DNA from 3 places in the Rummeliibacillus sp. JY-2-4R genome. Region 2 is predicted to be linked to each of the others. Evidence: a T-box and tRNA genes for the amino acid it is inferred to sense, from the RefSeq annotation. Region 2 holds a T-box; the other regions hold tRNA genes.
What was found. The T-box of region 2 lies ahead of leuS (leucine--tRNA ligase). A T-box ahead of a tRNA ligase gene usually reads a tRNA of that ligase, here a tRNA-Leu.
Positions count from the first base shown of each region.

Region 1: it has a tRNA-Leu gene. The T-box ahead of leuS (leucine--tRNA ligase) is inferred to sense a tRNA for this amino acid. The anticodon was not compared.
Region 3: it has a tRNA-Leu gene. The T-box ahead of leuS (leucine--tRNA ligase) is inferred to sense a tRNA for this amino acid. The anticodon was not compared.

Region 1 covers NZ_CM132623.1:3,690,714-3,701,385, reverse strand. The annotation lists gene sigB (RNA polymerase sigma factor SigB) at 1-594, shown strand, start outside; gene ACWV26_RS18135 (Tex family protein) at 707-2,878, shown strand; gene ACWV26_RS18130 (SprT family protein) at 2,926-3,381, shown strand; tRNA gene ACWV26_RS18125 (tRNA-Asn) at 3,481-3,557, shown strand; tRNA gene ACWV26_RS18120 (tRNA-Glu) at 3,562-3,636, shown strand; tRNA gene ACWV26_RS18115 (tRNA-Asp) at 3,644-3,720, shown strand; tRNA gene ACWV26_RS18110 (tRNA-Gln) at 3,728-3,802, shown strand; tRNA gene ACWV26_RS18105 (tRNA-Lys) at 3,826-3,901, shown strand; tRNA gene ACWV26_RS18100 (tRNA-Leu) at 3,960-4,046, shown strand; tRNA gene ACWV26_RS18095 (tRNA-Arg) at 4,064-4,140, shown strand; tRNA gene ACWV26_RS18090 (tRNA-Gly) at 4,176-4,249, shown strand; rRNA gene ACWV26_RS18085 (16S ribosomal RNA) at 4,400-5,947, shown strand; rRNA gene ACWV26_RS18080 (23S ribosomal RNA) at 6,129-9,058, shown strand; rRNA gene rrf (5S ribosomal RNA) at 9,126-9,242, shown strand; tRNA gene ACWV26_RS18070 (tRNA-Asp) at 9,549-9,625, shown strand; gene tsaE (tRNA (adenosine(37)-N6)-threonylcarbamoyltransferase complex ATPase subunit type 1 TsaE) at 9,767-10,219, shown strand; gene tsaB (tRNA (adenosine(37)-N6)-threonylcarbamoyltransferase complex dimerization subunit type 1 TsaB) at 10,216-10,672, shown strand, end outside.
Region 2 covers NZ_CM132623.1:3,050,012-3,060,683, reverse strand. The annotation lists gene ACWV26_RS14910 (alpha/beta hydrolase family protein) at 1-560, opposite strand, end outside; gene ACWV26_RS14905 (isoprenylcysteine carboxyl methyltransferase family protein) at 760-1,242, opposite strand; gene ACWV26_RS14900 (type III polyketide synthase) at 1,300-2,367, opposite strand; gene ACWV26_RS14895 (class I SAM-dependent methyltransferase) at 2,531-3,100, opposite strand; gene ACWV26_RS14890 (TIGR01212 family radical SAM protein) at 3,097-4,068, opposite strand; gene ACWV26_RS14885 (MDR family MFS transporter) at 4,320-5,510, shown strand; gene ACWV26_RS14880 (3-hydroxyacyl-CoA dehydrogenase family protein) at 6,005-6,772, shown strand; gene ACWV26_RS14875 (hypothetical protein) at 6,780-6,944, shown strand; T-box leader at 7,035-7,246, shown strand; gene leuS (leucine--tRNA ligase) at 7,339-9,756, shown strand; gene ACWV26_RS14865 (alpha/beta family hydrolase) at 10,163-10,672, shown strand, end outside.
Region 3 covers NZ_CM132623.1:99,764-110,435, forward strand. The annotation lists rRNA gene ACWV26_RS00455 (16S ribosomal RNA) at 1-226, shown strand, start outside; tRNA gene ACWV26_RS00460 (tRNA-Ile) at 326-402, shown strand; tRNA gene ACWV26_RS00465 (tRNA-Ala) at 418-493, shown strand; rRNA gene ACWV26_RS00470 (23S ribosomal RNA) at 591-3,520, shown strand; rRNA gene rrf (5S ribosomal RNA) at 3,647-3,763, shown strand; tRNA gene ACWV26_RS00480 (tRNA-Val) at 3,771-3,846, shown strand; tRNA gene ACWV26_RS00485 (tRNA-Thr) at 3,858-3,933, shown strand; tRNA gene ACWV26_RS00490 (tRNA-Lys) at 3,950-4,025, shown strand; tRNA gene ACWV26_RS00495 (tRNA-Leu) at 4,041-4,125, shown strand; tRNA gene ACWV26_RS00500 (tRNA-Gly) at 4,177-4,251, shown strand; tRNA gene ACWV26_RS00505 (tRNA-Leu) at 4,257-4,345, shown strand; tRNA gene ACWV26_RS00510 (tRNA-Arg) at 4,385-4,461, shown strand; tRNA gene ACWV26_RS00515 (tRNA-Pro) at 4,465-4,541, shown strand; tRNA gene ACWV26_RS00520 (tRNA-Ala) at 4,556-4,631, shown strand; rRNA gene ACWV26_RS00525 (16S ribosomal RNA) at 4,776-6,323, shown strand; rRNA gene ACWV26_RS00530 (23S ribosomal RNA) at 6,505-9,434, shown strand; rRNA gene rrf (5S ribosomal RNA) at 9,561-9,677, shown strand; gene ACWV26_RS00540 (GntR family transcriptional regulator) at 9,833-10,228, shown strand; gene ACWV26_RS00545 (DUF1648 domain-containing protein) at 10,225-10,672, shown strand, end outside.

The DNA.
Region 1 (10,672 bases), 640 kb from region 2:
CAAGTGGGAATGATTGGCCTACTTGGTGCGATTAGAAGGTTTGACTCTTCCTTTGGTCGGAGTTTTGAAGCTTTTGCAGTACCTACGATTATCGGTGAAATTAAACGTTATTTAAGAGATAAAACTTGGGATGTACATGTACCTAGACGTATAAAAGAATTAGGACCTAAAATTAAAGCTGCAATAGAATATCTTACGACCGAATCCCAACGGTCTCCCCTTATTTCTGAAATAGCTGCTTATTTAGAAGTTGAAGAAGAAGATGTATTGGAAGCAATGGAAATGAGCCGAAGCTATCAAGCGTTATCAATGGATCGACCGGTTGAATCAGGTAATGATGAGAGTTCATCCACATTGTTTGATATTATTGGGGAAGAAGACAATGAGTTTGAAAAGACAGACCAACGCATCATAGTAAAAGAAGCTATGAAGGTGCTATCGGAAAAAGAAAAAAATGTTATAAAGCTTACATATATTGAACAACTGAGTCAAAAAGAAGCTGGCGAAATTCTTGGTATATCACAGATGCATGTTTCACGACTACAACGTGGGGCCATTAGAAAATTGCAAGATGCTATAGCCTCACCATCTTAAACCATAAAGTAATTACCTGTTCTGTAATGGGACAGGTTTTTTTGTGTTTCTAGAAGAAGAATAAAATTCCTCTATGGTAAAATAGGGAAGACAAAAGAAAGGTAGTGAACGAATGGACGACAAAAAAATGTATCAATTAATCGCCTCAGAAGTTGGGATTCGTACGCATCAAGTGGAGCAAGTTATTCAATTACTTGAAGCTTCTAATACAGTCCCTTTTATAGCCCGCTATCGAAAAGAAGCTACAGGATCATTGGATGAGGTGCAAATAAAGGCAATCGAAGATCGATATCACTATATTCAACAATTAGAACAACGAAAACAGGAAGTTCTCCGTTTAATCAATGAACAAGGCAAGTTAACAGAAGAACTAGCTAAAGAAATTAACGCAGCAACAATTCTAAAGCGAATTGAAGACTTATATCGCCCATATAAACAAAAACGACGTACAAAGGCCACAATTGCAAAAGACAAGGGCTTAGAACCTTTAGCTGACCAATTAATGGTTTTCGGAAAAACGTCTCTAGAAGAGTTGGCTACTCCTTTTCTTTCTGAAAAAGTTGAAAATATAGAGGAAGCACTTCAAGGTGCAAATGATATATTAGCGGAACGATTTGCAGATGACGCAGCTATTCGCGAAAAAATCCGTAAAATTTCATGGCAACAAGGTAAAATCCAAACTGCTGTTAAAAACGCAGAACAAGATGAGAAATCGGTATTTGAAATGTACTATGAATACGAAGAGCCCGTTAATAAAATCGTGCCACATCGCACTTTAGCGATTAATCGTGGTGAAAAAGAAGATATTCTCAAAGTGAATATTTTAGTACCTATTGAACGAGTGACTCAAATAATGCGTAATGAATGGATTCCAGCAACCTCTTCTCCGGCTGTATCACAAGTTGATTCAGCTATTGAAGATGCATATAAACGTTTGATTCAGCCATCTATTGAACGAGAAATACGTAATGAACTTACCGAAAAGGCAGAAGCGCAGGCTATTCATATTTTCTCTGAAAACTTAAGGAATTTATTGCTTCAACCTCCTATGAATGGCCAATACGTACTAGGAGTAGACCCAGCTTATAGGACAGGTTGTAAACTTGCGGTTGTAGATGACACGGGTAAAATGTTAGAAATATCAGTGATTTATCCTCATACTGCAAAAGGTGATGTAGAAAAATCGAAAAAGACTTTTAATGATATTTTGAATCGTTATCCGATTTCAATTATTGCAATTGGAAATGGTACAGCATCTCGTGAAACAGAACAATTTGTATCTGAGTGTTTAAAGGAGTCGCATAGTGATGCGTCTTATGTAATTGTAAGTGAAGCAGGAGCTAGTGTTTACTCTGCATCTGAAGTTGCACGTGAGGAATTTCCAGATTTGCATGTTGAGCAACGAAGCGCTGTTTCAATTGCAAGACGATTACAAGATCCTCTAGCAGAGCTAGTAAAGATTGATCCGAAAGCAGTAGGTGTAGGCCAATATCAACATGATGTTTCTCAAAAGAAACTTGAAGAGTCGTTAACTTTTATTGTTGAAACAGCGGTAAACCAAGTCGGTGTAGATGTAAATACAGCATCCCCTTCACTTCTACAATACGTGTCCGGTTTATCCAAAACTGTTGCAGAGAACATCGTTAAGGTTCGAAGTGAAAACGGTAAGTTTACAGCACGTACTCAGTTAAAGAAAATACCAAGATTAGGTGCCAAAACTTATGAACAAGCGGTAGGATTTCTACGTATCCCAAATGCCAAAAACCCACTAGATGCCACTGCAATCCATCCGGAAAGCTATGATTTGGCAAAACAAATTTTAGAAGCAGCTCATATCGATAAAGAACATATTGGTACACGCGAGGCGGAGCAATCCATCGGTACATTAAATATCACTGATTTAAGTAAGAAATGGGAAGTAGGGGAAATAACATTAAAAGATGTAATTGATTCACTTATGAAACCTTCAAGAGATCCACGTGATGCGTTTCCTCAACCATTACTTAAAAAAGATGTATTGAAAATGGAAGATTTACAAACTGGAATGGAGCTACAAGGTACAGTGCGTAATGTTGTTGACTTTGGAGCATTTGTTGACATAGGGGTAAAACAAGATGGACTTGTACACATTTCAAAATTAAAAAAAGGTTATGTAAAGCATCCGCTAGATGTTGTAGCTTTAGGTGATATAGTTACCGTTTGGGTAGACAAAGTAGAAGCGGGTAAAGGTAGAATCTCTTTAACAATGCTTCCTCCCGAACAACAAATTATTGAATTAGACTAGCAGTATCCCACTTATGTGGGGTATTGTTTTTTTATAGGAGGTAGACTATGAAGGATTGTGATTTACATAAATTAGTTTGTACAATTTCAGAGCAAGAATTTCAAAAGCCGTTTCAACACAAAGCTTATTTCAATAAAAGACTTCGTACAACAGGGGGGCGCTATCTATTACAATCTCATAATATTGAAATTAACCCCAAAGCATATGAACAATATGGTCTTGAAGAAGTAAAAGGAATCATTCGTCATGAACTATGTCATTACCATCTTCATTTAGAAGGTAAGGGGTATCAGCATAGAGATGCAGATTTTAGAATGCTATTGAAAAAAACAAATGCTCCTCGCTTTTGTGCAAATTTAGATGGTGGAAAAAGAAGGAGTATTAGTAATAGATATACGTATATTTGCGTCAAATGTGGGGCAAATTATCATCGTAAGATTCGAATGAATACTGCAAAGTATCGTTGTAGCAAGTGTTTAGGCAACCTTATATTAAAAAAATAATTTTTTATAAAAACTCTTGACGATTACGATTTAACTCTTTATAATAGTAAAAGTCGACAAGATGATAAGACATTGAAGCGACAAACAAATGAAGGTTATTCCGAAGTAGCTCAGTTGGTAGCAGCATCTGACTGTTAATCAGAGGGTCGCAGGTTCGAGTCCTGCCTTCGGAGCCATATTGGCCCCTTGGTCAAGCGGTTAAGACACCGCCCTTTCACGGCGGTAACACGAGTTCGAATCTCGTAGGGGTCACCATTTCAATGGTTCGGTAGTTCAGCTGGTTAGAATGCCTGCCTGTCACGCAGGAGGTCGCGGGTTCGAGTCCCGTCCGAACCGCCATTTTTATTGGGGTATAGCCAAGCGGTAAGGCAACGGATTTTGATTCCGTCATGCCCTGGTTCGAATCCAGGTACCCCAGCCATTTTCTTTTGTTATTTCAGCTACGAGTCATTAGCTCAGTTGGTAGAGCATCTGACTTTTAATCAGAGGGTCGCTGGTTCGAATCCTGCATGACTCACCATTTTTTCTTGACATTGGTAAAAAGATATTTTATAATAATTTATACCGATAAGAATAATGCGGTCGTGGCGGAATGGCAGACGCGCTAGGTTGAGGGCCTAGTCGGGGTTAACTCGGTGGAGGTTCAAGTCCTCTCGATCGCACCAAGAAAATAATTTAATATGCGCCCATAGCTCAACTGGATAGAGCGTCTGACTACGGATCAGAAGGTTGTGGATTCGACTTCTGCTGGGCGCACCATAATTTTAAAAACATTATTAACTAAAACCTTTTTTGCGGGTGTAGTTTAGTGGTAAAACCACAGCCTTCCAAGCTGTTGTCGGGAGTTCGATTCTCCTCACCCGCTCCAAATTATGAAATTATATGAACCTTGAAAACTGAACAAGCAAGACGTTAATCAATAAACCTTGTTTGCTAACTTTTGTTAGTGACAAGGACAAACAATAGACATCATCTTTGATGATGCGCTAGCAAAGCTAATGAGCTTTCAAACTTTACTTTTATGGAGAGTTTGATCCTGGCTCAGGACGAACGCTGGCGGCGTGCCTAATACATGCAAGTCGAGCGAATGACGAGGAGCTTGCTCCTCTGATTTAGCGGCGGACGGGTGAGTAACACGTGGGCAACCTGCCCTGTAGACTGGGATAACTTCGGGAAACCGGAGCTAATACCGGATAATCCATTTCACTTCATGGTGAAATGTTGAAAGGCGCTTTCGCGTCACTACAGGATGGGCCCGCGGTGCATTAGCTAGTTGGTGGGGTAACGGCCTACCAAGGCGACGATGCATAGCCGACCTGAGAGGGTGATCGGCCACATTGGGACTGAGACACGGCCCAAACTCCTACGGGAGGCAGCAGTAGGGAATCTTCCACAATGGACGAAAGTCTGATGGAGCAACGCCGCGTGAGTGATGAAGGTTTTCGGATCGTAAAACTCTGTTGTAAGGGAAGAACAAGTACGTTAGGAAATGAACGTACCTTGACGGTACCTTATTAGAAAGCCACGGCTAACTACGTGCCAGCAGCCGCGGTAATACGTAGGTGGCAAGCGTTGTCCGGATTTATTGGGCGTAAAGCGCGCGCAGGTGGTTTCTTAAGTCTGATGTGAAAGCCCACGGCTCAACCGTGGAGGGTCATTGGAAACTGGGAGACTTGAGTGCAGAAGAGGAAAGTGGAATTCCAAGTGTAGCGGTGAAATGCGTAGAGATTTGGAGGAACACCAGTGGCGAAGGCGACTTTCTGGTCTGTAACTGACGCTGAGGCGCGAAAGCATGGGGAGCAAACAGGATTAGATACCCTGGTAGTCCATGCCGTAAACGATGAGTGCTAAGTGTTAGGGGGTTTCCGCCCCTTAGTGCTGCAGCTAACGCATTAAGCACTCCGCCTGGGGAGTACGACCGCAAGGTTGAAACTCAAAGGAATTGACGGGGGCCCGCACAAGCGGTGGAGCATGTGGTTTAATTCGAAGCAACGCGAAGAACCTTACCAGGTCTTGACATCCCAGTGACCGCTCTAGAGATAGAGTTTTCCCTTCGGGGACATTGGTGACAGGTGGTGCATGGTTGTCGTCAGCTCGTGTCGTGAGATGTTGGGTTAAGTCCCGCAACGAGCGCAACCCTTAATCTTAGTTGCCATCATTTAGTTGGGCACTCTAAGGTGACTGCCGGTGACAAACCGGAGGAAGGTGGGGATGACGTCAAATCATCATGCCCCTTATGACCTGGGCTACACACGTGCTACAATGGACGGTACAAAGAGTCGCTAACTCGCGAGAGCACGCTAATCTCATAAAACCGTTCTCAGTTCGGATTGTAGGCTGCAACTCGCCTACATGAAGCCGGAATCGCTAGTAATCGCGGATCAGCATGCCGCGGTGAATACGTTCCCGGGCCTTGTACACACCGCCCGTCACACCACGAGAGTTTGTAACACCCGAAGTCGGTGAGGTAACCTTTTGGGGCCAGCCGCCGAAGGTGGGATAGATGATTGGGGTGAAGTCGTAACAAGGTAGCCGTATCGGAAGGTGCGGCTGGATCACCTCCTTTCTAAGGAATATTTCGGAATAGAGAACGTGGTTCTCTAAGATTAACGCTTGCTGTTCAGTTTTGAAGGCTCATCGCTTTCAAAACATTGTTCTTTGAAAACTGGATAAAACGACATTGAAAAATTCTTAAGTAACACATTTTTTTATATTAAGTTTTAAATTTTTAGGCTTAATAACTTATAGGTTAAGTTATTAAGGGCGCATGGCGGATGCCTTGGCACTAGAAGCCGATGAAGGACGGCACTAACACCGATATGCTTCGGGGAGCTGTAAGTAAGCTTTGATCCGGAGATTTCCGAATGGGGAAACCCACTATTCGTAATGGAATAGTATCTTGACGTGAATACATAGCGTCATGATGGCAGACTCAGGGAACTGAAACATCTAAGTACCTGAAGGAAGAGAAAGAAATTTCGATTCCCTTAGTAGCGGCGAGCGAAACGGGAACAGCCCAAACCAAGAGGCTTGCCTCTTGGGGTTGTAGGACACTCTATATGGAGTTACAAAGGAATGAATTAGACGAAGCGGTTTGGAAAGACCTACCGAAGAAGGTAACAGTCCTGTAGTCAAAAGTTCATTCTCTCCTGAGTGGATCCTGAGTACGGCGGAACACGTGAAATTCCGTCGGAATCTGGGAGGACCATCTCCTAAGGCTAAATACTCTCTAGTGACCGATAGTGAACCAGTACCGTGAGGGAAAGGTGAAAAGCACCCCGGGAGGGGAGTGAAAGAGATCCTGAAACCATGTGCCTACAAGTAGTTAGAGCCCGTTAATGGGTGATAGCGTGCCTTTTGTAGAATGAACCGGCGAGTTACGATTACATGCAAGGTTAAGTTGAAAAGACGGAGCCGTAGCGAAAGCGAGTCTGAATAGGGCGAATGAGTATGTGGTTGTAGACCCGAAACCAGGTGATCTACCCATGTCCAGGGTGAAGGTAAGGTAACACTTACTGGAGGCCCGAACCCACGCACGTTGAAAAGTGCGGGGATGAGGTGTGGGTAGCGGAGAAATTCCAATCGAACTTGGAGATAGCTGGTTCTCTCCGAAATAGCTTTAGGGCTAGCCTCGTGATAGAGAATCTTGGAGGTAGAGCACTGTTTGAACTAGGGGTCCATCCCGGATTACCGAATTCAGACAAACTCCGAATGCCAATGATTTATGCACGGGAGTCAGACTGCGAGTGATAAGATCCGTAGTCAAAAGGGAAACAGCCCAGACCACCAGCTAAGGTCCCAAAGTAATTGTTAAGTGGAAAAGGATGTGACGTTGCTTAGACAACCAGGATGTTGGCTCAGAAGCAGCCACCATTTAAAGAGTGCGTAATAGCTCACTGGTCGAGTGACGCTGCGCCGAAAATGTATCGGGGCTAAACAATTCACCGAAGCTGTGGATAGACATCTATGATGTCTGTGGTAGGAGAGCGTTCTAAGTGCTGTGAAGTCAGACCGGAAGGACTGGTGGAGCGCTTAGAAGTGAGAATGCCGGTATGAGTAGCGAAAGATGGGTGAGAATCCCATCCACCGAATGACTAAGGTTTCCTGAGGAAGGCTCGTCCTCTCAGGGTTAGTCGGGACCTAAGCCGAGGCCGATAGGCGTAGGCGATGGATAACAGGTTGATATTCCTGTACCACCTCCCTACCATTTGAGTAATGGGGGGACACAGTAGGATAGGGTAAGCGCACTGTTGGTTATGTGCGTCTAAATAGTAAGGCGTGAGAGTAGGCAAATCCGCTCTCTATAACGTTGAGCTATGATGGCGAGCGGTTTACCGCGAAGTTCCTGATTTCACACTGTCAAGAAAAGCCTCTAGCGAGGTAGGAGGTGCCCGTACCGCAAACCGACACAGGTAGTCGAGGAGAGAATCCTAAGGTGAGCGAGAGAACTCTCGTTAAGGAACTCGGCAAAATGACCCCGTAACTTCGGGAGAAGGGGTGCTCTAGTAGGGTGCAAGCCCGAGAGAGCCGCAGTGAATAGGCCCAGGCGACTGTTTAGCAAAAACACAGGTCTCTGCAAAACCGTAAGGTGACGTATAGGGGCTGACGCCTGCCCGGTGCTGGAAGGTTAAGGGGATTGCTTAGCGTAAGCGAAGGTGAGAACCGAAGCCCCAGTAAACGGCGGCCGTAACTATAACGGTCCTAAGGTAGCGAAATTCCTTGTCGGGTAAGTTCCGACCCGCACGAAAGGCGTAACGATCTGGGCACTGTCTCAACGAGAGACTCGGTGAAATTATAGTACCTGTGAAGATGCAGGTTACCCGCGACAGGACGGAAAGACCCCGTGGAGCTTTACTGTAGCCTGATATTGAATTTTGGTACAGCTTGTACAGGATAGGTAGGAGCCTGAGATACCGGAGCGCCAGCTTCGGTGGAGGCGTCCTTGGGATACTACCCCAGCTGTATTGAAATTCTAACCCGTACCCCTATATCGGGGTAGGAGACAGTGTCAGGCGGACAGTTTGACTGGGGCGGTCGCCTCCTAAAGAGTAACGGAGGCGCCCAAAGGTTCCCTCAGAATGGTTGGAAATCATTCGCAGAGTGTAAAGGCACAAGGGAGCTTGACTGCGAGACCTACAAGTCGAGCAGGGTCGAAAGACGGGCTTAGTGATCCGGTGGTTCCGCATGGAAGGGCCATCGCTCAACGGATAAAAGCTACCCCGGGGATAACAGGCTTATCTCCCCCAAGAGTCCACATCGACGGGGAGGTTTGGCACCTCGATGTCGGCTCATCGCATCCTGGGGCTGTAGTCGGTCCCAAGGGTTGGGCTGTTCGCCCATTAAAGCGGTACGCGAGCTGGGTTCAGAACGTCGTGAGACAGTTCGGTCCCTATCCGTCGTGGGCGTAGGAAATTTGAGAGGAGCTGTCCTTAGTACGAGAGGACCGGGATGGACACACCGCTGGTGTACCAGTTGTTCTGCCAAGAGCATCGCTGGGTAGCTATGTGTGGACGGGATAAGTGCTGAAAGCATCTAAGCATGAAGCCCCCCTCAAGATGAGATTTCCCATTACGCAAGTAAGTAAGATCCCTTGAAGACGACAAGGTAGATAGGTTCGAGGTGGAAGTGTGGTGACACATGGAGCTGACGAATACTAATAGATCGAGGACTTAACCAAACGTTATTTTAAGAACTTCAATAAGGTTTATCCAGTTTTGAAAGAACAATTCTTTCTTTATAAATAGTCTAGTAATGATGGCAAAGAGGTCACACCTGTTCCCATGCCGAACACAGAAGTTAAGCTCTTTAGCGCCAATGGTAGTTGGGGGCTGTCCCCCTGCGAGAGTAGGACATTGCTAGGCACACATTAAAGCACAACTAGTTAATAGTTGTGCTTTTTTGATCTTTGTTAATATTATTAAGTTTATTTATAGCATTATTACGAATATAAGCTACTACTGAAACGTGTTATATAAATATCACAGACAATAACTCTATTAATCAAGATAGCCAAAAAAGCATTTCGAGAAGTATATAAAACTTTCAATTAAGCTTAAAAACTCTAAAGAGCAAACGCACTCAAAATGAGCAAATAAATCTGTCAATTCTATAAATAATTTGCTAATTTAATAAAATACCTGTTATAATAATTCTTGGCTAAAAATTATGGTCCGGTAGTTCAGCTGGTTAGAATGCCTGCCTGTCACGCAGGAGGTCGCGGGTTCGAGTCCCGTCCGGACCGCCATTTTAGGTTAAATGTAAATGCAAACACAGCTAAACAGCTGTGTTATTTTTTTATGTCTGAATGATTTCAACTCGTTCACTTTGAACATTTTCATTGCTTTAGGTAAACTATAGGTAGTGTGAATTTGAGAGGACGAAGACTATGACATTGGAAATTAGAGTTGCTTCTTTAGATGAAACAAACCGATTAGCATTGAAACTTGCTAAATTACTTGAAGCACAAGATACAATTACTTTGGAAGGAAATCTTGGTGCTGGGAAGACTACATTTACGCAATTCTTAGCAAAAGGTCTAGGTATTAAACGTACAGTTAATAGCCCAACTTTCACGATATTAAAACAATACGAGGGTCGACTACCGTTTAATCATTTAGACGTTTATCGTTTAGCAGATAGCGATGAAGATCTTGGGTGGGATGAGATTTTCTATGGGGAAGCTGTAACTGTCGTAGAATGGGCTCATTTAATTGAACAAGACCTGCCACCTGAGCGTTTAGAGATTATAATTGAGCGTATTGATGAACATTCAAGAAGATTTTTATTGAAACCAATCGGAATACATTACGAACGGTTGTGTGAGGAGTTAATGAAATGATTTGGTTAGGAATAGATACAGCGAATTCTCCTTTAGCTATTGCAATAGTAAAGGATGGACAAGTAATCGCAAGCGAAGTTACAAACATCAGAGTAAACCACTCTGCAGGTGTTATGCCTGCTATTGAGCATATATTTAAAAAAGTGAATATTTCTCCAAAAGAGATTGATGCAATTGCAGTAAGCAAAGGACCTGGTTCTTATACAGGTGTGCGTATAGGCGTTACTATTGCAAAGACGTTATCTTGGACATTACAAAAACCTTTAGTGGGTGTTTCAAGCTTGAAAGTGCTTGCGGCAAACGCTTTTATGTTTAAAGGAGTTATTTGTTCATTAATCGATGCAAGACGTCAAAATGTTTATGCAGCAGCTTTTAACGCAACAAAAGGGCTTGAAACTGTTGTAGAAGATGGGCATTATAGTATGATGAGCTTATTAGAAAAATTAGAACGAC
Region 2 (10,672 bases):
TTACTGAATTTAGAGGATAAAGCTGCGATTTGCTTTTTAGCAATTAATTTTAAAAAACGATTCAAGGAATTTAAAACATCGTTATTTTGTTCCATCATAATCTCTTCTAATTTGCGTGGGGATCCGGCCATTATAATGATTCCAGCAAAGTTCCCACCTTCTGCATCAATTCTCGGAGCTAGCATTCCTCCTAAACTATGACCTATAATAAAGATTTTATTTGAAAGAATACGAGAATCTTTTCTTAAGAATTCCGCTGCAAGGATGGCATCTTCGATTGTTTCCTCTTTAACTGAAAGCGAGGTGTCTTTTTTCATTTCTTTGCCATATACAAATGTTCTTTTGTCATAACGTAACACAGCAATTCCTCTTTTTGATAAACCTTCGGCGAGGTCTTTAAATGGATAGTTTTCGCCAATTTTACCATCCATATTACTTGGGCCAGATCCTTGAACTAATACAACCGCAGGATATGATTCAGCCATTTCATTTGGAATAGACAATATTCCGTTAAGCGGGTACTTACCATTCTCACCAATTACAATTTTTTCATCAGCCACTAGTTTCCTCCATTTGATGGTAATTTATTTTCTTCTTTAAATACATTATAAAAACTCTTCATTTATAACAAATTTTAACATAAAAATACGTTTAAACTACTATCTATTTAAACGGAAATGTTTATTTAAAACAAACATAAAAAAATCCCATCGTTAAAAAATATGGGATCATTTTTTGCTACTCACACCAGTCTTTAAATTACGATCTCTCTAAAACATAATTTTCATTTTTATAGACTTTTTGCAAAGCTTTTTCCTCTGCAGGAATCCGTATTAACATCATAATCAAATTCAAAATTGTAAATACAATTGCCGTATAATAGGCTTGGAATATCAAAGGTATGACTGCAATTTCTAAAGCGACAATTAAATAGTTTGGATGTGGAAGCCATTTGTAGGGACCTTTTTTTACAAGTTTTGCATCTGGCAATACGATAATCTTAGTATTCCAGAAATGCCCCAATGATTTTATAGCCCAAATGCGTCCCATTTGTAAGACAATAAAGAAACAAATTAATGAAATCCATAGTGGACTAAGCGATGTTTGCTTGAAAGTATGCTCCAATAAAAGACTGAGTAAAAAACAAACATGTAACAGGACAATGAAAGGATAATGTGATTGTCCGAATTCAATTGCACCACGTTCTTTCATATAACGTTCATTTGCTTTTGCAATCCTCAACTCTACAATTCTTTGTATACATATGATGACGAAAATAATTGTAAATAAAATAGTTCATCACTCCCATTTCAGTAATACTAGTTCACCGCTAAAGCCAGGACCAAGTGAAGTCATAATTCCAAGTTCACCGCTATCAGGTTGTTGTTCCATTACATGTTTTAATACATAGAGAACTGTTGGAGAGGACATATTACCATGTTGTTGTAAGATGAAGGAGCTTGGTTCAAGTATTTTTTTTGAGAGCTCTAATGCAGATTCATATGCAGCAAGAACCTTTTTGCCCCCAGGATGAGCGATAAATCGACTAATGTTGGGGATAGAGAGTGAATTCTTTTGTAGGAAATTTTTCACAAATGGTGTAAGCCACTTTTCGATAATGCTAGGTATACTTTTGGCGAAAATCACGTGTAAACCATCATCTTCAATCCGCCATCCCATTACATCTTCAGAATGTGGGAGTATTTTTGAAGCAGTAGCCTGAATTGCAGGTAAGGATTTGTTGCTCTTTAACTTAGCTTGATCACCAGCAACAATCGCACAAGCAACGCCATCACCAAATAGGGAGGTTCCTACAAAGTTGCTTTTATCCAAATCGCTTGGTTGGAAGGTTAGACTACATAATTCAAGACAAATAACTAATACAATAGCTTCTCTGTGCGCAAGACAATAATCATTTGCACGACTAATACCTGCTGCCCCTCCACCACAACCGAGTCCCCAAATAGGGATTCGCACAACATCATCTGGGAATGCCAGCTGGTTCATAATACGAGCATCAATGCTTGGCGTTGAAATACCAGTAGTGGATATGAAGAAAATGGCATCAATATCTGCAATTTCTACATCTGATACTTTTGCTAAACAGTCTTGAATTACCCGGCAACCATATTCTGTTGCCAATTCAATGTACAAATCATTTTTCTCTGCAAAAGTATGTTCTTCCATATACCATTCAACTGGCATAGCAAGCTGTCTTTTTAAGATTTCTCCATTCTTAAAGACTTTTAAATACCGTTCAAGTCTTTCCATTTTGCCTTCAAAAAGATGATGTATGAATTCTTCAGCTTTTTCCTGCGATAATTGATGGGGTGGAGAGTATGTACTCACTGCATGGATTTTCGGCATTAACTTTAACCCCCTTTGAACTATCTAGTAATAAGCCTATGCATGTTCAGAAAGATTTAAAACAATTGGGGAATTATGTCGAGCAGAAAATAATCAAAAAAGGCCTCCCTGAAAATCTGGGAGGCCGTTGATTATTAATCATTAATCATTATCGCGTGAAAAATTAAAAATCTTTCATTTTCTCAAGCGCTATGATAAATGGAGGATCATTTTTTTGATTGATAAATTCGTAACGCAGTACGTGAACATTTTTCTGTGGTAAGTTGCTGACATATTCTATTACTTGGTCACGTTCATTCTTACCCCCAGCATGTCCATAATACACAACCAAAACAATTATTCCGCCTACTTTTAGTAAATTTAGTAAATCCTCGATTGACTTTAATGTCGTATCAGGCTTCGTAATTATTTCGTGTTCACTGCCTGGTAAATAACCAAGATTAAAAATAGCAGCACTAATGGGTTCTTCTACATAATTAGCTACGTTTTCATGGCCATCTAAAATAACGGATACTCGATCTGCTAATCCGATGTCTTCTAAACGGCTTTTTGTAGAATCAATGGCTTGTTGTTGTATGTCAAATGCATAGACATGACCCATCTCGCCAACTAATTGTGCTAGAAAAGCTGTATCATAGCCATTTCCTGCTGTAGCGTCAACCACAATATCACCATCTGCTACTGTATCTTGCAACAGGAATTGTGCGTATTGTAAAACTCTTTGTAATTTCATTTTGAAGTCACTTCTTCTGGTTTGTAGAACTTCCCTTGATAGCTTCCACGACGCGCAAGTTCTGCATCAATACCGTTTAGTACTTCCCATTTGTTGACAGACCACATAGGTCCGATCATTAAATCGATTGGTCCATCACCAGTAATCCGTTGCACAACCATTTCTGGAGGGATTATTTCTAATTGGTCAGCAACTAAGTTGATGTACGCATCTTTATCCATTAGTTCGAGCATACCTTTTTCGTATTGTTTAACTAGTGGTGTTCCTTTTAATAGATGAAGTAAATGAATTTTTATACCTTGGACATCTAATTTCGCCACTTCTCGAGCTGTATCCATCATCATATCGTAATCTTCCAGAGGTAAGCCATTAATAATATGAGAGCAAACTCGGATACCGTGTTTACGAAGTTTTTCTACCCCTTCTACATACGTAGGATAATCATGTGCCCGGTTGATTAAATTCGCAGTACGTTCATGTACAGTTTGCAAACCTAGTTCCACCCATAGATACGTACGTTCATTTAATTCGGCTAGATATTCTACAACATCATCGGGTAAACAGTCAGGACGTGTAGCAATACTCAACCCCATGACCCCTTCACATGCAAGAGCTGCTTCGAACTTTTCCTTTAAAACTGATAGCGGTGCATGTGTATTTGTATAGGCTTGGAAGTAGGCCATCGTTTTGCCGTTTTTCCATTTATGTTGCATTTTTTCTTTGATTTTTTCGAATTGAACAGGTATTGGATCCACACGATCTCCAGCAAAATCGCCTGAGCCAGCAGCAGAGCAGAAAGTACATCCACCAAAAGCTACTGTACCGTCACGATTGGGACAGTCAAAGCCCGCATCTAATGCTACTTTATAAACCTTACAATCAAATTCATCGCGTAAATAACGATTCCATGTATAATAACGTTTCCCATCAGAAGGAAATGGAAACTCATTGTCTTTTATGTCATTCATAATTTCACTCCTCACCAACAATTCTATCACGGACTGAATAGATTAATCCACGTTCACGAAGACTTAATCCATGTTAGGGGGCATTTATCCAAGCTGAAATTATTTAGCTCACTGATTTTTGGATTTTAATAGTAGATAGTGTATATGTTAGTTGAATTTTCACAATATTTTTTAATAATGAATTATGGTTGTAACTTTAACAAAAGGTTGTTAATATTGGCTAGATATTCGAAATAAATGGAGGACGGACGATGCCAAAAAGTGTTTGGTTATTAATTACAGGGATGCTTATTAACACAATAGGCAACTCTTTTTTATGGCCGCTAAATACAATTTATATGCATGACCACCTTGGACAAACACTTTCAATGGCTGGTCTTGTACTTATGGGAAACGCTGCTGCTGGTGTAGTTGGAAATCTGTTAGGCGGATATGTATTTGATAAATTCGGTGGATTTAAAACAATCTTGATTGGAACGATTCTTACTATTATTGGATTAATATGCCTCGTTATTTGGCATGGATGGCCACATTATGTATGGTTTTTAACATTAATCGGTTTTAGTGGAGGAATTGTCTTTCCAAGCATGTATGCCATGATAGGTACTGCTTGGCCTGAGGGAGGTAGACGAGGATTTAATGCAATCTACCTTGCACAAAACTTAGGCGTAGCAATTGGTCCAGCACTTGCAGGAATCGTTGCAAATAAAAGCTTTGATTATTTATTTATAGCGAATTTAATCATGTATGTGCTGTTTTTCTTTGTTGCTTTATCATATAAAAAAATTCCAACAGAAAACGAAATTGCTCCAAGTTCTGTAATTAGTGAAAGTGGAAAAGTAAAGAATAGATCGTCGTTATATGCACTAATTATATTAGGAATCGGTTACTTGTTAGGCTGGCTGGTCTACATACAATGGACGTCTACCATTTCGTCTTATACACAAGACCTTGGTATTTCCTTAAACCAATATAGTTTACTATGGACGGCTAATGGATTACTGATCGTATTAGGTCAACCGCTAATCAGTCCAATTGTTAAAAAATTTGCTGGATTTTACAAAGGACAAATCTTTACGGGAATTGCTATTTTTATCGTGTCTTTTTACGTTGTAAGCTTTGCAGGATCTTTTAAAATGTTCCTTGTTGCAATCATCATTCTAACTTTTGGTGAAATGTTTGTCTGGCCAATTGTCCCAACAATTGCAAGTACACTTGCACCACGCGGTAAAGAAGGGTTCTACCAAGGCTTGATTAATAGCTTCAGCGCAGTCGGTAAAATGATAGGGCCATTCCTAGGCGGCGTATTAGCAGACCAATACGGGATGAAATTCACTTTCTATGTATTGATTGCCATCCTATTCATATCATTAATTCCTTATATGTTATATGATCGACCAATAAAAAATAGGGAAAATAAAGAAAACGAAACATTTCAATAAGAAAGTAGAGAGTTGTCAATAATGGCAACTCTCTTTTTGGTTTTTGTTAATGCCTTAAAAAACAGTCAAGCAACTAAAAAGGTGATGCCTAGTGATTTGAATCCTGTTGTAGATATTAAATAGTTTCAATTTCAATTTACAAGATATGAAAAAAGAACAATGTATGGGGGAATTTAATACACTTTATGATTTAGATAGTTTTTGTGTAGCAGTTTAATTTGTCCTGTAAAATAAAAGGAAAATCCTAAATAAGCAAGAAGGAAAAAATACTTTAATAAAACTTTTGACTGAAAATTTTAATGGAGATTAGTATTCCACTTCAAGACATTAATGATTAGTATTTATTAGTTATTCAGTCCCTAAGAGATAGAGGGTCGAGTCTTATAGCTCAACAGCAGAAGTATTTATGAAAACTGACTCAAAAGAGAAAATTCTTGTTTAACTAAGAAAATATAGAATTTTTTATGTTAATATATTAATAGGAGGGGATACATATGGAGAAAATATCAATCATCGGGTGCGGAACAATGGGGCATTCAATCGCCATATCTATTGCTTGGGCAGGCTCTAACGTTAATATATATGGAATCAATGATACAGATGTCGAAAAAGCAAATAAGTCATTGGCTTTTAAACTGAATGTTATGGTAGAAAATGAAGTTTTCACAAAAGAGTTAGCAGAATCTATTAAAAAGAAAATTATCTTTTTTACTTCATTAGAAGAAACTGTTGCAGATTCAACATTTATTATAGAAGCAATTCCAGAAATTTTAGAATTAAAACAAGATATGTATAAGCAATTAGAAGCATTGGTTGATGAAAATGTGGTAATTGCTAGCAATACATCTGGACTCCAACCTAGCTTATTATCAGAAAAAATGGACCATAAAGAACGCTTTTTAATTACGCATTTTTGGAATCCTGCGCATCTTATCCCATTAGTAGAAGTAGTGAAAACATCATTTACAAATGAGGATGTAGTAGAAAGAACAATGCAATTATTAATAGAAATAAATAAAAAGCCAATCAAGCTTAATCGTGAAATTCCAGGATTTATAGGCAATCGTTTGCAATTCGCATTATATAGAGAAGCACAAAGTTTATATGAAGCAGGGGTAGCATCTAAAGAAGATATAGATGCAGCAGTTACATATAGTATTGGTAGAAGATTACCAGCTAGCGGACCATTATTGTCTGCAGATATGACTGGATTAGAATGTTGTACAATCGATTTCGAATTACTTATTCGAAGATTTAAGTAATGTTCAAATGCCAGGAGACACATTATCTCGATTAGTTGAAGCAGGGAAATATGGAGACAAGAATGGGAAAGGGTATTATTCTTGGGATGAAGAATTTTCTACGCAAAAGAATTTTGAGCGTGAACAATTACTCATTCAATTCCTAAAAGACGACATGAAGACTGGTAAATAAAGATATTCCTGATTATTTTAGCAACAATTCCACAATTATGCTAAATCTCTTGTCAATTTACGTAACTTCGATTAGAATTAGACACAATATGATATGACTGTGAATGGGATTAGTAGGTTTATCTAGATTTTGTAGAGAGCTAACGTTTGGTGAAAGTTGGTAAATCAGTGAATTGAACTCGCCCGGGAGTCACATTGGTGAAATTATATGATAGCCAAAGTCGTTTTCCGCGTTAAGGAATCAAGTTGAGTGCTGACACTAATTTGGGTGGTACCGCGGGAATTTATACTCTCGTCCCTTTTTTAGGGGCGGGATTTTTTTATTTTTCTAAGAACCTCTCATATTGGCAGCAAACAAAATGGGTATCATTGAACACTTTAAGGAGGGGAATCTTTTGAATTTCAATCATCAAGAAATCGAAAAAAAGTGGCAAGCTTATTGGGCTAATCACAAAACATTTAAAACAGAAAATGACACAACAAAGCCTAAATTTTATGCATTGGATATGTTCCCATATCCATCAGGTGCTGGTCTTCACGTAGGTCACCCTGAAGGCTATACTGCAACGGATATTTTATCTCGTTTCAAACGTATGCAAGGATACAATGTATTGCATCCGATGGGCTGGGATGCTTTTGGTCTTCCTGCAGAACAATACGCACTAGACACTGGGAATGATCCAGCAGAATTCACTCTAAAAAACATCGGTACATTTAAACGTCAAATCCAAGAACTAGGATTTAGCTATGATTGGGATCGTGAAATTAATACAACAGATCCTGAATACTACAAATGGACTCAATGGATCTTCATCCAACTTTATAAAAAGGGCTTAGCTTATATCGATGAAGTAGCTGTTAACTGGTGCCCGGCATTAGGAACAGTTCTAGCAAACGAAGAAGTAATTGATGGTAAATCAGAACGTGGGGGTCACCCAGTTGAACGCCGCCCAATGAAACAATGGATGCTTAAAATTACTGCCTATGCTGATCGTTTACTAGATGACTTAGATGAAGTAGATTGGCCAGAAAATATTAAAGATATGCAACGTCACTGGATTGGCCGTTCAGAAGGAGCAGAAGTTGATTTTACTATCAAAGATACAGATAAACACTTCCGCGTATTCACAACTCGTCCAGATACTTTGTTTGGTGCTACCTATACAGTACTTGCGCCAGAGCATGATTTAGTAAAAGAAATTACTACTGAAGGACAACGCCAAGCTGTCGAAGAGTACCTAGATCAAGTAAAAGTAAAATCAGACCTAGAACGTACAGATCTAGCGAAAGAAAAAACAGGTGTCTTCACAGGTGCTTATGCTGTGAACCCTATTAATGGTAGAGAAATTCCTATTTGGATTGCAGACTATGTACTAGCAAGCTATGGTACTGGTGCGATTATGGCTGTACCTGCTCATGATGAACGTGACTTTGAATTTGCAAAACAATTTAATTTACCAATCATCCCAGTACTAGAAGGTGGAGATGTATCTAAAGAAGCTTTCACTGAAGATGGTCCACATATCAACTCTGATTTCTTAAATGGTCTTGATAAAGCAGAAGGTATTAAAAAAGCGATCGCATGGCTTGAAGAAAATAAAGTTGGTGAAAAGAAAGTATCTTACCGATTACGTGACTGGTTGTTCTCTCGTCAACGTTATTGGGGGGAACCAATTCCAGTAATTCACTGGGAAGATGGATCAATCACTACAGTTCCTGAAGAAGAATTGCCATTAGTTTTACCTAAAACAAGTGACATTCGTCCAAGTGGAACTGGTGAATCACCACTTGCAAATATTGAAGAGTGGGTAAATGTAGTAGATCCTGAAACAGGTAAAAAAGGTCGTCGCGAAACAAATACAATGCCACAATGGGCTGGTTCAAGCTGGTACTTCTTACGTTATATTGATCCTCACAACAAAGAAGCTATTGCAGATCCAGAATTATTAAAACGTTGGCTTCCAGTAGATATTTATATCGGTGGTCAAGAGCATGCAGTACTTCACTTGCTATATGCACGTTTCTGGCATAAAGTACTTTACGATTTGGGTGTAGTACCAACGAAAGAACCATTCCAAAAACTGTTTAACCAAGGCATGATCCTAGGTGAAGGTAACGAAAAAATGTCTAAATCTAAAGGCAACGTCGTAAATCCAGATGATATCGTTGCAAGTCATGGTGCAGATACACTTCGTCTATACGAAATGTTCATGGGGCCATTAGAAGCTTCAATTCCATGGTCAACAAATGGCTTAGATGGAGCACGCCGTTTCTTAGACCGTATCTGGCGTCTATTTATTAATGAAGAAACTGATACGCTTTCTGACAAAATCCAAGCTTCAAATGATACAACTTTAGAAAAGGTTTATCATCAAACAGTACAAAAAGTAACGGATAACAACGAACATATTCGCTTTAATACATCTATTTCTCAAATGATGGTCTTCATCAACGAATGTTACAAAGCAGATGTAGTGCCAACAGGATATGCAGAAGGATTCGTAAAAATGTTAGCACCAATCGCTCCTCATATCGCTGAAGAACTTTGGGGAAAACTTGGCCATACTGAAACAATCACTTATGAACAATGGCCATCATTTGATCCAGAAAAACTAGTGGATGACGAAATTGAAGTCGTTGTTCAAGTCAATGGTAAAGTACGTGCAAAACTAATGGTCTCAAAAGATGCGTCACGCGAAGACCTAGAAGCAGCTGCACTAGCAGATCAACATGTAAAAGAAATGATTGAAGGCAAAGACATTAAAAAAGTCATCGCAGTACCAGGCAAATTAGTTAACATCGTAGCAAAATAATTGATAGGTATATACCCTATTACGAAACAATCTAAGCCTAAAAACCGAAAACCACGCGCTCACTTTTAAAAAGAGTGGGACGTGGTTTTTTAGTATACGAAAATCACACAAAAAAGCAGCTCAAAGTTTTTTATTAAAAGTCAAGATTTTAAGTAATACACTTAATGCATCAGTATTCTTTATACAATGTGTAACATTATAATAAGTTATTTTAAAGCTTAACTAATTTTTGTATTAGTTAAGCTTTTATTTGTGTTTAAAGATATAACTTATGTTCAACAATCGGGACATATTGTTGAATAACATTCTTCTATGAAAGGTTACTCAAACGATACTTGATGAACATTATAAAGAAGGATATAAAATAGATTTGTCGAAAGAGTTATGTTATTAGGAGGGGAATTCAATGAAAGTTACCGATAAGGAAACACAGAAAAAAATTAGATATACATATATTGAAAATGATTCTAACACGGTATGTTTTATGTTATCAGGTTCAAATTATTTATACGACAAACCTCTAATGTACTATTCGAAAATGGAAATGCTTCAGAATAACTTTGATGTTGTTCAAGTTCATTATTCTTATGAACCAACAATTTTTGAAAAAGAAATAGACTATCTTAGTAATTTAATAATCGAAGATGTTGATTCTGTGGTTGAAGAAGTCCTTGCTACAAAGAAATATAAGGAAATTATTTTCTTAGGAAAATCTTTAGGAACAATACCAATTAGTTTTAAATATGCAAATAATGTTACTTCAAAAAAGACTAAATTCGTATTGCTTACCCCTTTACTAAAGCTTGAAGGTTTATATAAAAATATAATGCGAAGCTCGAATGATATTTTAATGGTAATTGGTACAAATGATGGTCATTATGAAACTAATAAAATTAAAGAAATTCAAGTGAAGCCT
Region 3 (10,672 bases), 1.1 Mb from region 2:
CAACTCGCCTACATGAAGCCGGAATCGCTAGTAATCGCGGATCAGCATGCCGCGGTGAATACGTTCCCGGGCCTTGTACACACCGCCCGTCACACCACGAGAGTTTGTAACACCCGAAGTCGGTGAGGTAACCTTTTGGGGCCAGCCGCCGAAGGTGGGATAGATGATTGGGGTGAAGTCGTAACAAGGTAGCCGTATCGGAAGGTGCGGCTGGATCACCTCCTTTCTAAGGAATATTTCGGAATAGAGAACGTGGTTCTCTAGATTAACGCTTGCTGTTCAGTTTTGAAGGTTCATCACTTTCATTAATATTTAATCTCAAAAGGGGCCTATAGCTCAGCTGGTTAGAGCGCACGCCTGATAAGCGTGAGGTCGATGGTTCGAGTCCATTTAGGCCCACCATTTAAATACTCTTTTGGGGCCTTAGCTCAGCTGGGAGAGCGCCTGCCTTGCACGCAGGAGGTCAGCGGTTCGATCCCGCTAGGCTCCACCAATTGTTCTTTGAAAACTGGATAAAACGACATTGAAAAATTCTTAAGTAACACATTTTTTTATATTAAGTTTTAAATTTTTAGGCTTAATAACTTATAGGTTAAGTTATTAAGGGCGCATGGCGGATGCCTTGGCACTAGAAGCCGATGAAGGACGGCACTAACACCGATATGCTTCGGGGAGCTGTAAGTAAGCTTTGATCCGGAGATTTCCGAATGGGGAAACCCACTATTCGTAATGGAATAGTATCTTGACGTGAATACATAGCGTCATGATGGCAGACTCAGGGAACTGAAACATCTAAGTACCTGAAGGAAGAGAAAGAAATTTCGATTCCCTTAGTAGCGGCGAGCGAAACGGGAACAGCCCAAACCAAGAGGCTTGCCTCTTGGGGTTGTAGGACACTCTATATGGAGTTACAAAGGAATGAATTAGACGAAGCGGTTTGGAAAGACCTACCGAAGAAGGTAACAGTCCTGTAGTCAAAAGTTCATTCTCTCCTGAGTGGATCCTGAGTACGGCGGAACACGTGAAATTCCGTCGGAATCTGGGAGGACCATCTCCTAAGGCTAAATACTCTCTAGTGACCGATAGTGAACCAGTACCGTGAGGGAAAGGTGAAAAGCACCCCGGGAGGGGAGTGAAAGAGATCCTGAAACCATGTGCCTACAAGTAGTTAGAGCCCGTTAATGGGTGATAGCGTGCCTTTTGTAGAATGAACCGGCGAGTTACGATTACATGCAAGGTTAAGTTGAAAAGACGGAGCCGTAGCGAAAGCGAGTCTGAATAGGGCGAATGAGTATGTGGTTGTAGACCCGAAACCAGGTGATCTACCCATGTCCAGGGTGAAGGTAAGGTAACACTTACTGGAGGCCCGAACCCACGCACGTTGAAAAGTGCGGGGATGAGGTGTGGGTAGCGGAGAAATTCCAATCGAACTTGGAGATAGCTGGTTCTCTCCGAAATAGCTTTAGGGCTAGCCTCGTGATAGAGAATCTTGGAGGTAGAGCACTGTTTGAACTAGGGGTCCATCCCGGATTACCGAATTCAGACAAACTCCGAATGCCAATGATTTATGCACGGGAGTCAGACTGCGAGTGATAAGATCCGTAGTCAAAAGGGAAACAGCCCAGACCACCAGCTAAGGTCCCAAAGTAATTGTTAAGTGGAAAAGGATGTGACGTTGCTTAGACAACCAGGATGTTGGCTCAGAAGCAGCCACCATTTAAAGAGTGCGTAATAGCTCACTGGTCGAGTGACGCTGCGCCGAAAATGTATCGGGGCTAAACAATTCACCGAAGCTGTGGATAGACATCTATGATGTCTGTGGTAGGAGAGCGTTCTAAGTGCTGTGAAGTCAGACCGGAAGGACTGGTGGAGCGCTTAGAAGTGAGAATGCCGGTATGAGTAGCGAAAGATGGGTGAGAATCCCATCCACCGAATGACTAAGGTTTCCTGAGGAAGGCTCGTCCTCTCAGGGTTAGTCGGGACCTAAGCCGAGGCCGATAGGCGTAGGCGATGGATAACAGGTTGATATTCCTGTACCACCTCCCTACCATTTGAGTAATGGGGGGACACAGTAGGATAGGGTAAGCGCACTGTTGGTTATGTGCGTCTAAATAGTAAGGCGTGAGAGTAGGCAAATCCGCTCTCTATAACGTTGAGCTATGATGGCGAGCGGTTTACCGCGAAGTTCCTGATTTCACACTGTCAAGAAAAGCCTCTAGCGAGGTAGGAGGTGCCCGTACCGCAAACCGACACAGGTAGTCGAGGAGAGAATCCTAAGGTGAGCGAGAGAACTCTCGTTAAGGAACTCGGCAAAATGACCCCGTAACTTCGGGAGAAGGGGTGCTCTAGTAGGGTGCAAGCCCGAGAGAGCCGCAGTGAATAGGCCCAGGCGACTGTTTAGCAAAAACACAGGTCTCTGCAAAACCGTAAGGTGACGTATAGGGGCTGACGCCTGCCCGGTGCTGGAAGGTTAAGGGGATTGCTTAGCGTAAGCGAAGGTGAGAACCGAAGCCCCAGTAAACGGCGGCCGTAACTATAACGGTCCTAAGGTAGCGAAATTCCTTGTCGGGTAAGTTCCGACCCGCACGAAAGGCGTAACGATCTGGGCACTGTCTCAACGAGAGACTCGGTGAAATTATAGTACCTGTGAAGATGCAGGTTACCCGCGACAGGACGGAAAGACCCCGTGGAGCTTTACTGTAGCCTGATATTGAATTTTGGTACAGCTTGTACAGGATAGGTAGGAGCCTGAGATACCGGAGCGCCAGCTTCGGTGGAGGCGTCCTTGGGATACTACCCCAGCTGTATTGAAATTCTAACCCGTACCCCTATATCGGGGTAGGAGACAGTGTCAGGCGGACAGTTTGACTGGGGCGGTCGCCTCCTAAAGAGTAACGGAGGCGCCCAAAGGTTCCCTCAGAATGGTTGGAAATCATTCGCAGAGTGTAAAGGCACAAGGGAGCTTGACTGCGAGACCTACAAGTCGAGCAGGGTCGAAAGACGGGCTTAGTGATCCGGTGGTTCCGCATGGAAGGGCCATCGCTCAACGGATAAAAGCTACCCCGGGGATAACAGGCTTATCTCCCCCAAGAGTCCACATCGACGGGGAGGTTTGGCACCTCGATGTCGGCTCATCGCATCCTGGGGCTGTAGTCGGTCCCAAGGGTTGGGCTGTTCGCCCATTAAAGCGGTACGCGAGCTGGGTTCAGAACGTCGTGAGACAGTTCGGTCCCTATCCGTCGTGGGCGTAGGAAATTTGAGAGGAGCTGTCCTTAGTACGAGAGGACCGGGATGGACACACCGCTGGTGTACCAGTTGTTCTGCCAAGAGCATCGCTGGGTAGCTATGTGTGGACGGGATAAGTGCTGAAAGCATCTAAGCATGAAGCCCCCCTCAAGATGAGATTTCCCATTACGCAAGTAAGTAAGATCCCTTGAAGACGACAAGGTAGATAGGTTCGAGGTGGAAGTGTGGTGACACATGGAGCTGACGAATACTAATAGATCGAGGACTTAACCAAACGTTATTTTAAGAACTTCAATGAAAGTTTATCCAGTTTTGAAAGAATAATTAGCTTATCAAAAAAATATTGACTTTTCTTTAGATAAGTGATAAAATAATTCTTGTCCTTAAGAAGGATACATAGTCTAGTAATGATGGCAAAGAGGTCACACCTGTTCCCATGCCGAACACAGAAGTTAAGCTCTTTAGCGCCAATGGTAGTTGGGGGCTGTCCCCCTGCGAGAGTAGGACGTTGCTAGGCTGAATATGGAGGATTAGCTCAGCTGGGAGAGCACCTGCCTTACAAGCAGGGGGTCGGCGGTTCGATCCCGTCATCCTCCACCATATTTTAATTTGCCGGTGTAGCTCAGTTGGTAGAGCAACTGACTTGTAATCAGTAGGTCGAGGGTTCGACTCCTTTCGCCGGCACCATATTCTATTTTAAAGTGAGTCATTAGCTCAGTTGGTAGAGCATCTGACTTTTAATCAGAGGGTCGCTGGTTCGAATCCTGCATGACTCACCATTTTAAATAAACCTAGCGGGTGTGGCGGAATTGGCAGACGCACTAGACTTAGGATCTAGCGCCGCAAGGCGTGGGGGTTCGACTCCCTTCACCCGCACCATTTATTCTAAAACTTTATAATTGCCAGATTTTAAAAAAACTTGAAGCATATGCGGAAGTAGTTCAGTGGTAGAACATCACCTTGCCAAGGTGGGGGTCGCGGGTTCGAACCCCGTCTTCCGCTCCAAATATGCCGGGGTGGCGGAACTGGCAGACGCACAGGACTTAAAATCCTGCGGTAGGTGACTACCGTACCGGTTCGATTCCGGTCCTCGGCACCATCTTTATTTAACATATAAGCAATAATTAATATAAAATATGCGCCCATAGCTCAACTGGATAGAGCGTCTGACTACGGATCAGAAGGTTGTGGATTCGACTTCTGCTGGGCGCACCATATCGGGAAGTAGCTCAGCTTGGTAGAGCACTTGGTTTGGGACCAAGGGGTCGCAGGTTCGAATCCTGTCTTCCCGACCATTTAAAATTATATTGGGGCCTTAGCTCAGCTGGGAGAGCGCCTGCCTTGCACGCAGGAGGTCAGCGGTTCGATCCCGCTAGGCTCCACCAATTATTTTATGAACCTTGAAAACTGAACAAGCAAGACGTTAATCAATAAACTTTGTTCACTAACTTCTGTTAGTGACAAGGACAAACTATAGATATCATCTTTGATGATACGCTAGCAAAGCTAATGAGCTTTCAAACTTTACTTTTATGGAGAGTTTGATCCTGGCTCAGGACGAACGCTGGCGGCGTGCCTAATACATGCAAGTCGAGCGAATGACGAGGAGCTTGCTCCTCTAATTTAGCGGCGGACGGGTGAGTAACACGTGGGCAACCTGCCCTGTAGACTGGGATAACTTCGGGAAACCGGAGCTAATACCGGATAATCCATTTCACTTCATGGTGAAATGTTGAAAGGCGCTTTCGCGTCACTACAGGATGGGCCCGCGGTGCATTAGCTAGTTGGTGGGGTAACGGCCTACCAAGGCGACGATGCATAGCCGACCTGAGAGGGTGATCGGCCACATTGGGACTGAGACACGGCCCAAACTCCTACGGGAGGCAGCAGTAGGGAATCTTCCACAATGGACGAAAGTCTGATGGAGCAACGCCGCGTGAGTGATGAAGGTTTTCGGATCGTAAAACTCTGTTGTAAGGGAAGAACAAGTACGTTAGGAAATGAACGTACCTTGACGGTACCTTATTAGAAAGCCACGGCTAACTACGTGCCAGCAGCCGCGGTAATACGTAGGTGGCAAGCGTTGTCCGGATTTATTGGGCGTAAAGCGCGCGCAGGTGGTTTCTTAAGTCTGATGTGAAAGCCCACGGCTCAACCGTGGAGGGTCATTGGAAACTGGGAGACTTGAGTGCAGAAGAGGAAAGTGGAATTCCAAGTGTAGCGGTGAAATGCGTAGAGATTTGGAGGAACACCAGTGGCGAAGGCGACTTTCTGGTCTGTAACTGACGCTGAGGCGCGAAAGCATGGGGAGCAAACAGGATTAGATACCCTGGTAGTCCATGCCGTAAACGATGAGTGCTAAGTGTTAGGGGGTTTCCGCCCCTTAGTGCTGCAGCTAACGCATTAAGCACTCCGCCTGGGGAGTACGACCGCAAGGTTGAAACTCAAAGGAATTGACGGGGGCCCGCACAAGCGGTGGAGCATGTGGTTTAATTCGAAGCAACGCGAAGAACCTTACCAGGTCTTGACATCCCAGTGACCGCTCTAGAGATAGAGTTTTCCCTTCGGGGACATTGGTGACAGGTGGTGCATGGTTGTCGTCAGCTCGTGTCGTGAGATGTTGGGTTAAGTCCCGCAACGAGCGCAACCCTTAATCTTAGTTGCCATCATTTAGTTGGGCACTCTAAGGTGACTGCCGGTGACAAACCGGAGGAAGGTGGGGATGACGTCAAATCATCATGCCCCTTATGACCTGGGCTACACACGTGCTACAATGGACGGTACAAAGAGTCGCTAACTCGCGAGAGCACGCTAATCTCATAAAACCGTTCTCAGTTCGGATTGTAGGCTGCAACTCGCCTACATGAAGCCGGAATCGCTAGTAATCGCGGATCAGCATGCCGCGGTGAATACGTTCCCGGGCCTTGTACACACCGCCCGTCACACCACGAGAGTTTGTAACACCCGAAGTCGGTGAGGTAACCTTTTGGGGCCAGCCGCCGAAGGTGGGATAGATGATTGGGGTGAAGTCGTAACAAGGTAGCCGTATCGGAAGGTGCGGCTGGATCACCTCCTTTCTAAGGAATATTTCGGAATAGAGAACGTGGTTCTCTAAGATTAACGCTTGCTGTTCAGTTTTGAAGGCTCATCGCTTTCAAAACATTGTTCTTTGAAAACTGGATAAAACGACATTGAAAAATTCTTAAGTAACACATTTTTTTATATTAAGTTTTAAATTTTTAGGCTTAATAACTTATAGGTTAAGTTATTAAGGGCGCATGGCGGATGCCTTGGCACTAGAAGCCGATGAAGGACGGCACTAACACCGATATGCTTCGGGGAGCTGTAAGTAAGCTTTGATCCGGAGATTTCCGAATGGGGAAACCCACTATTCGTAATGGAATAGTATCTTGACGTGAATACATAGCGTCATGATGGCAGACTCAGGGAACTGAAACATCTAAGTACCTGAAGGAAGAGAAAGAAATTTCGATTCCCTTAGTAGCGGCGAGCGAAACGGGAACAGCCCAAACCAAGAGGCTTGCCTCTTGGGGTTGTAGGACACTCTATATGGAGTTACAAAGGAATGAATTAGACGAAGCGGTTTGGAAAGACCTACCGAAGAAGGTAACAGTCCTGTAGTCAAAAGTTCATTCTCTCCTGAGTGGATCCTGAGTACGGCGGAACACGTGAAATTCCGTCGGAATCTGGGAGGACCATCTCCTAAGGCTAAATACTCTCTAGTGACCGATAGTGAACCAGTACCGTGAGGGAAAGGTGAAAAGCACCCCGGGAGGGGAGTGAAAGAGATCCTGAAACCATGTGCCTACAAGTAGTTAGAGCCCGTTAATGGGTGATAGCGTGCCTTTTGTAGAATGAACCGGCGAGTTACGATTACATGCAAGGTTAAGTTGAAAAGACGGAGCCGTAGCGAAAGCGAGTCTGAATAGGGCGAATGAGTATGTGGTTGTAGACCCGAAACCAGGTGATCTACCCATGTCCAGGGTGAAGGTAAGGTAACACTTACTGGAGGCCCGAACCCACGCACGTTGAAAAGTGCGGGGATGAGGTGTGGGTAGCGGAGAAATTCCAATCGAACTTGGAGATAGCTGGTTCTCTCCGAAATAGCTTTAGGGCTAGCCTCGTGATAGAGAATCTTGGAGGTAGAGCACTGTTTGAACTAGGGGTCCATCCCGGATTACCGAATTCAGACAAACTCCGAATGCCAATGATTTATGCACGGGAGTCAGACTGCGAGTGATAAGATCCGTAGTCAAAAGGGAAACAGCCCAGACCACCAGCTAAGGTCCCAAAGTAATTGTTAAGTGGAAAAGGATGTGACGTTGCTTAGACAACCAGGATGTTGGCTCAGAAGCAGCCACCATTTAAAGAGTGCGTAATAGCTCACTGGTCGAGTGACGCTGCGCCGAAAATGTATCGGGGCTAAACAATTCACCGAAGCTGTGGATAGACATCTATGATGTCTGTGGTAGGAGAGCGTTCTAAGTGCTGTGAAGTCAGACCGGAAGGACTGGTGGAGCGCTTAGAAGTGAGAATGCCGGTATGAGTAGCGAAAGATGGGTGAGAATCCCATCCACCGAATGACTAAGGTTTCCTGAGGAAGGCTCGTCCTCTCAGGGTTAGTCGGGACCTAAGCCGAGGCCGATAGGCGTAGGCGATGGATAACAGGTTGATATTCCTGTACCACCTCCCTACCATTTGAGTAATGGGGGGACACAGTAGGATAGGGTAAGCGCACTGTTGGTTATGTGCGTCTAAATAGTAAGGCGTGAGAGTAGGCAAATCCGCTCTCTATAACGTTGAGCTATGATGGCGAGCGGTTTACCGCGAAGTTCCTGATTTCACACTGTCAAGAAAAGCCTCTAGCGAGGTAGGAGGTGCCCGTACCGCAAACCGACACAGGTAGTCGAGGAGAGAATCCTAAGGTGAGCGAGAGAACTCTCGTTAAGGAACTCGGCAAAATGACCCCGTAACTTCGGGAGAAGGGGTGCTCTAGTAGGGTGCAAGCCCGAGAGAGCCGCAGTGAATAGGCCCAGGCGACTGTTTAGCAAAAACACAGGTCTCTGCAAAACCGTAAGGTGACGTATAGGGGCTGACGCCTGCCCGGTGCTGGAAGGTTAAGGGGATTGCTTAGCGTAAGCGAAGGTGAGAACCGAAGCCCCAGTAAACGGCGGCCGTAACTATAACGGTCCTAAGGTAGCGAAATTCCTTGTCGGGTAAGTTCCGACCCGCACGAAAGGCGTAACGATCTGGGCACTGTCTCAACGAGAGACTCGGTGAAATTATAGTACCTGTGAAGATGCAGGTTACCCGCGACAGGACGGAAAGACCCCGTGGAGCTTTACTGTAGCCTGATATTGAATTTTGGTACAGCTTGTACAGGATAGGTAGGAGCCTGAGATACCGGAGCGCCAGCTTCGGTGGAGGCGTCCTTGGGATACTACCCCAGCTGTATTGAAATTCTAACCCGTACCCCTATATCGGGGTAGGAGACAGTGTCAGGCGGACAGTTTGACTGGGGCGGTCGCCTCCTAAAGAGTAACGGAGGCGCCCAAAGGTTCCCTCAGAATGGTTGGAAATCATTCGCAGAGTGTAAAGGCACAAGGGAGCTTGACTGCGAGACCTACAAGTCGAGCAGGGTCGAAAGACGGGCTTAGTGATCCGGTGGTTCCGCATGGAAGGGCCATCGCTCAACGGATAAAAGCTACCCCGGGGATAACAGGCTTATCTCCCCCAAGAGTCCACATCGACGGGGAGGTTTGGCACCTCGATGTCGGCTCATCGCATCCTGGGGCTGTAGTCGGTCCCAAGGGTTGGGCTGTTCGCCCATTAAAGCGGTACGCGAGCTGGGTTCAGAACGTCGTGAGACAGTTCGGTCCCTATCCGTCGTGGGCGTAGGAAATTTGAGAGGAGCTGTCCTTAGTACGAGAGGACCGGGATGGACACACCGCTGGTGTACCAGTTGTTCTGCCAAGAGCATCGCTGGGTAGCTATGTGTGGACGGGATAAGTGCTGAAAGCATCTAAGCATGAAGCCCCCCTCAAGATGAGATTTCCCATTACGCAAGTAAGTAAGATCCCTTGAAGACGACAAGGTAGATAGGTTCGAGGTGGAAGTGTGGTGACACATGGAGCTGACGAATACTAATAGATCGAGGACTTAACCAAACGTTATTTTAAGAACTTCAATGAAAGTTTATCCAGTTTTGAAAGAATAATTAGCTTATCAAAAAAATATTGACTTTTCTTTAGATAAGTGATAAAATAATTCTTGTCCTTAAGAAGGATACATAGTCTAGTAATGATGGCAAAGAGGTCACACCTGTTCCCATGCCGAACACAGAAGTTAAGCTCTTTAGCGCCAATGGTAGTTGGGGGCTGTCCCCCTGCGAGAGTAGGACGTTGCTAGGCACACACTAAAGCACAACTGATTATTCAGTTGTGCTTTTTTATGTTAAAAAATATACATACAAAGCTAAAAGAAAAGACGAATCACTTGCATCTTGTTATATACAATATAGAACAGAATCTGTTATACTAATTGCATAACAGATAGGAGGGATAAAGTGTTTCTACAAATAGAACCAAATTCAGATGTCCCTATTTATACACAACTAACGCAGCAAATAATTGAAGGCATTGCCAATAAGAATATAAAGCAAGGAGAATCACTACCTTCTGTACGAATGCTTGCAGCTGATTTAGGTGTAAATATGCATACAGTTAACAAAAGCTATCATGAATTAGAAAGGAAAGGCCTAATTTCTATTGTTCCTAAATCAGGCGCAATTGTGAACGTAATTGGTAAAAAGAGTAGTGATAGTGTACAGCAATTAGACTATATAGAGAAAATGCTGCGACCTGTCGTTGCTGAAGGAGTCGTCAAAGGATTAGAGATGAGCGATTTCGAAACTTTAATTGGTAGGATTATGGATAACTTAAATGAGGAGGTTGAAAAATGATGGGTTTTGGAATATCAATTATTATGCTTGTGTTTACAGGTCTAGTACAAATATTCATTCCATATATGGTGAAAAAAACAGTAGTATTTGGCGTTTCTATTCCCGCAACATTTATAAATCATATAATGGTAAAGCGAGTAAAAAGAATCTATAGTATGGCTTTAGCATCTATTTGGATTGTAATGTTCATTGGATATATTGTTTGGTGCCTTCTTATTCCAAGTAATGACGACCTTCAGGTTATCGTCGGCACTTCTTTATTGTTTCTATTAATCATTATGAGTATGCTATTTTACGCGTATTTCCATCGTAAATTGCAGTTAGAAAAGCAACAACAGCAATGGGGAATAGATTTAAAAGAGGTGAAATTAGTGGACACCTCATTACGAGGGAAAGATGAAATGTTGCCTCTTGCTTATTATATCGGTTTAGTAGTTATCCCAT